Regions from separate parts of the Salimicrobium jeotgali genome, predicted to be linked through region 2. Evidence: predicted binding sites of a transcription regulator. Region 2 holds the regulator's gene; the other holds the start of a gene.
The links. Region 2 encodes Rex, which represses fermentation and respiration genes when NADH is low (regulators of the CRP and FNR family bind a similar motif). Its sites were predicted from a motif close to TTGTGAAATATTTCACAA; they were not measured.

Region 1 (2,476 bases), 790 kb from region 2:
GTAAAAGAAAAGGAAGATGCGATCGAGTTGAAAAGCATGAATGGTCACATAGAGTTTGACCGCGTAAAATTCGCCTATGATGCCGAGAGGATAGCCATTCCTGACTTATCTCTTGAGATAAAACAGGGTGAGACGGTTGCTCTCGTAGGACACACCGGTTCCGGTAAGTCCACAATCGCGAATCTGATCAGCAGATTTTATGATCCTACTGAAGGAGAAGTGAGAATAGACGGAATCGATCTGCGTGATGCGAAAATCGACAGCATCCGCTCCCGGATCAGTGTTGTACTTCAGGACACCTTCATTTTCTCGGGGGATATTATGGAAAATATCAGGTTCGGAAGGCCGGAGGCAAGTGATGAAGAAGTGAAAGAGGCTGCCCGGGTGGTGGGAGCGGATGAGTTCATTGATCGGCTGCCTAACGGATACAGGACGGAAGTAGAAGAGCGGGGCAATATTTTATCGGCCGGGGAGAGACAGCTGCTTTCATTCGCCAGAGCTCTCCTTGCCGATCCGAGTATTCTCATTCTTGATGAAGCTACGTCAAGTATCGACACGGAAACCGAAATGAAAATCCAGGAAGCACTGAACAGACTTTTAAAGAATCGTACAGCTATTATGATAGCTCATCGCCTGTCTACTATCAGGGAAGCCGATAAAATCTTTGTACTGGAGAATGGAAAAGTTCTGGAGCACGGATCGCATGAGGAACTGATGGAAAGAGAAGGGGAATATTATGAGCTGGTAAAATCACAGTTTCAAATGCTTGATGCTATCTGACCTGCCGTTATTCCGGCAGGTCTTTTGACTAAGTAAAACTTAAAAAGTGCAGTCCTTCCCTCTGCTATCCGCTACTGCTTTTACTCTACTGGAGAGTTCCGGTCACTAAATGTTAACAAAGTTCTTTTTCACTTAAATGACACAGGTCTATGAGTAGACACGTTTCCTCAGGGTAAGGTATTATAGTTGGTAACAGGATATTGTGAAATAAGTCACAAATTTGTCAAAACCTGATAAGGATTAAACTGTACTCAGTTATCATAAGAGGAGGAAATAAAATGATTGAATTGGATTCCGTCATGCTGAGCCGTATGCTTACGGCTATGACGCTGATTTTTCACATTATTTTCGCTACAGTAGGCGTAGGAGTTCCGGTCATGATCTCCATAGCCGAACTCATCGGAATAAAGAAAAAAGATAAATATTATTCGTTAATGGCGAAAAGATGGGCGAGGGGCTTCACGATAATCGTGGCAGTAGGCGTGGTTACCGGTACGGCTATAGGTCTGCAGCTTTCTCTGCTGTGGCCGAGTTTTATGCAGCTGGCCGGTAAGGTGATTGCTCTGCCGCTGTTTATGGAAACTTTCGCTTTCTTCTTTGAAGCCATTTTCCTCGGGGCATATCTCTATACGTGGGACCGCTTTAAGAACCCTATGACTCACTGGTGGCTCTCTATTCCCATTATAATTGGCGGAACATTGTCCGCATTCTTCATTACGACAGTGAACGCCTTTATGAATACACCTGCAGGGTTCGATGTGGAGGATGGAGTAATCAACGCGATTAACCCGTTGGCAGCAATGTTCAACCCTGCGACTCCAACGAAGGTCTTTCACATGGTGTCCTCAGCTTACATGACTTCTGCGGCGATTCTTGCGACGATAGCTGCTGTAACGTATCTCGTGAAACGGGATCAGGAATATGCGAAGCGCGCGCTGAAGCTGACAGTTACAGCCACACTTGTTTTCTCCATCTCCACGGCTGTGGCCGGAGATTTATCTGCAAAATTCCTGGCAGAACACCAGCCGGAGAAACTCGCGGCAGGGGAGTGGCACTTTGAAACTGAAGAAGGTGCGGACCTCGTGCTTTTCGGGACCCTGAATGATGATAATGAAATTACCGGAGAGATAAGATTACCGAAAGCCTTGAGCTTTCTGGCTTACGGAAATTTCGATGCGGAAGTGACGGGACTTGATAAAATTCCTGATGACGAAGAACCGCCGTTGTTTATTCACTATTTCTTCGACCTGATGGTATCGATAGGAATGTTTGTACTTCTGGTGTCCGGGTTGTATGTACTGATGACCTACGTCAAGAAATGGAACCCGCATAATAAGCTGATGCTCTGGGCGCTGACTACCATCGGTCCTTTATCCATGCTTGCTATTGAATTTGGCTGGGTGTACGCCGAAATCGGAAGACATCCTTGGATTATGAGAGGGTTTATGAAAGTGGCCGAGGGAGCTACTACATCTCCGAACGTGGGAGCTATGTTCCTACTGTTTTTCCTTCTGTATTTTGTTCTTGGCATCGGTACTCTTGTAGTTCTGCGTAAAATGTTCAAAGATCACCCTGCGGAAGTGGAGCTTGAACATCTTTACACGGAAGTTGGTAAAGGAGGGGAGCGATAATGGGATACGAATATATAGGTATCACAGTTTTATGGGTGTTTCTCTACGGATATCTGATTGTAGCT
Region 2 (2,476 bases):
CGGCACTTTGAACACCGACAGATTCAAAAGCGGCTGTTCCTGACGTATTTCATACCGGACGAACACGAAAATCAGTACCAGACCGGTTATAATGATACCCAGATTCAGCGGTTCAAAAAGAATTTCCGGTGTACGTCCCCGTCCGAGGGCGAACAGTATCCCCCCGATTGCGGAAGTGACGAGGAGAAAACCGATGAGATCAAACCGCTTCTCCGGGTCGCTCTCGGTCTGTTCCAGAAACTTCACGGATAATAGGAGCCCGATGAGACCGAACGGTATATTCACCGCAAACAGCCACGGCCACTCCAGCACCTGGATGAGCAGTCCGCCGACGGTCGGCCCGATCGCCGGCGCCACCATGGCCGCAACGCCGTAAATTCCGACGGCCAGTCCCCGCTCGTTTCTCGGGAACGAGTTGAATATAAGCGCCATCGCAATCGGCATCATAAGACCCCCGGCAGAGCCCTGGATCGCCCGGGAAGCGATGACCATGCCGAGGGAGCTGCTGAAGAAACCGGAAGTGGAACCGACGAGGAACAGAGTGAGACCGACGAGATAGACTTTCTTCTTCCCGAACCGATCTCCGAAATAGCCGGTGAGCGGCATCGTCATCCCCATCGACACCATGAAAATCGTCAATATCCACCCGGCTCCCACGGCGGTCGTATCGAATATTTCGATGAAGCGCGGCAGAACCGGATTTAACATACTATTGTTCAAAATGACGGTGAACGTCCCGAATAATACGGAGACGACGACCAGCCATTTTTCAGGTATTTTCGCCATAGTTTATCCTGACCTTTCGAATATCGAATTATTATTGACTATACCCTGCGTTTCACGAAAAGAAACTCTTCCAGGAAACGATAATAAAAAGCCCGGGGGAAGCCCCGGACCTCTCAATAGAGTAGTTGGTTACAGCGGATAATGCTTCAGAAAATAAGCAAGTGACTGCAGTTCGACAGACAAATCGATGTGATGCACGCGTACGGTAGGAGGAACGGAAATGCGTGCCGGTGTAAAGTTCAGAATCCCGGACACGCCCCGCTCCACCAGCCGATCCGTAATCCCCTGAGCTTCCTGGGACGGGACCGTCAGAATGGCCACCGACACGTTTCCCATCTTTTCTTCCAGATCATCGATATGAGCGACCGGCACACCGCCGATTTCCGTGCCGACGAGCCGGTCGTTCGCATCAAAAGCTACCACTATTTTCGTGTTGTTGTTTTTCATGAAGTTGTAGTTCAGAAACGCCGTTCCGAGATTCCCTACCCCGATCAGCGCGACTTCGGTCGTCTCGTCCTGGTCGAGCGTTCTTCTGAAAAACTGCAGCAGATGTTCCACATTGTAGCCGTAACCTTTCTTGCCGAGCGCTCCGAAATAAGAGAAATCCCGGCGTATCGTCGCAGAGTCCACTTTGACCGCGTCGCTCAGTTCCTTTGAAGAGACCCGCAGTTTCCCCTGTAAGTATAAGTTATTGATGAACCGGTAATATAAAGGCAGGCGTTTCGCCGTAGCCTGGGGGATCTTCATTTCATCACCCATGTCTCCTCCTCCTTCTTTCTCCTGTTCTATAGTTTATCAAAAAACGTGATAGATTTCACAAAGTTAGCACCTTTTGTTGCCCCTTCTGCTTTGTATGAGATACACTGAATAAGTCGAGGTGAAAAATTATGATACTAATGCAGCTGAATCAATTAACGAAGCGTTTTGGAGCTGAGTTAATTTTATCCGATATCGATTTGGAAGTACAAACAAACGACCGCATCGCCATCGTCGGAAGAAACGGAGCGGGGAAATCCACCCTGCTTAAAGTGATGGCCGGAGAGATGGGATATGAAGAGGGGAACATTTTCCAGTCCAAGGAGACAAGCGTCGGCTATCTGGAACAGCATAGCGGACTCGAGTCGAACGGAACGATCTGGGAGGAGTTCTCCCGCGTTTTCGATCATCTGAAGAATATGGAAGACAAACTGAGAAAAATGGAAAGTGAGATGGCGGACCCCGATCATTTCGCTTCTCCGGAGGAATACCAGGACTTTCTCGAAGAATACGACCGCAGGCAGAACGAATTCCAGATGGCCGGAGGGTACCGGTACGAAGCGGACATGAAAGCCGTACTGCAGGGACTCAGTTTCCCCGAATCCATGTGGGACCAGTCCATCACTACGCTGAGCGGCGGACAGAAGACGAGACTGGCACTCGGAAAACACCTGCTCACGAAACCGGACGTCCTCATTCTGGATGAGCCGACGAACCACCTGGATATCGACACGCTCACGTGGCTCGAGAACTATTTATCCTCCTACCCGGGTGCTGTCGTCATCGTCTCCCACGACCGCTATTTTCTCGATAAAATCGTAAACACTGTATACGAAGTCGCCCTGCAGCGGGTGAAGAAATACACCGGCAACTACAGCGACTATCTGAAGCAGAAGGAAGCGGACTTCGAACAGGAAATGAAGCAGTACGAGAA

Region 1: AAV35_RS07825 (cytochrome ubiquinol oxidase subunit I) is a predicted target of Rex. The motif match lies at 981-998, and genes of this name have one in related genera.

The regions. Positions count from the first base shown of each region.
Region 1 covers NZ_CP011361.2:1,553,906-1,556,381, reverse strand. Annotated here, with positions in the region: gene AAV35_RS07830 (ABC transporter ATP-binding protein) at 1-780, shown strand, start outside; gene AAV35_RS07825 (cytochrome ubiquinol oxidase subunit I) at 1,059-2,411, shown strand; gene AAV35_RS07820 (cytochrome d ubiquinol oxidase subunit II) at 2,411-2,476, shown strand, end outside.
Region 2 covers NZ_CP011361.2:2,346,632-2,349,107, forward strand. Annotated here, with positions in the region: gene AAV35_RS11710 (MDR family MFS transporter) at 1-786, opposite strand, end outside; gene AAV35_RS11715 (redox-sensing transcriptional repressor Rex) at 916-1,545, opposite strand; gene AAV35_RS11720 (ABC-F family ATP-binding cassette domain-containing protein) at 1,674-2,476, shown strand, end outside.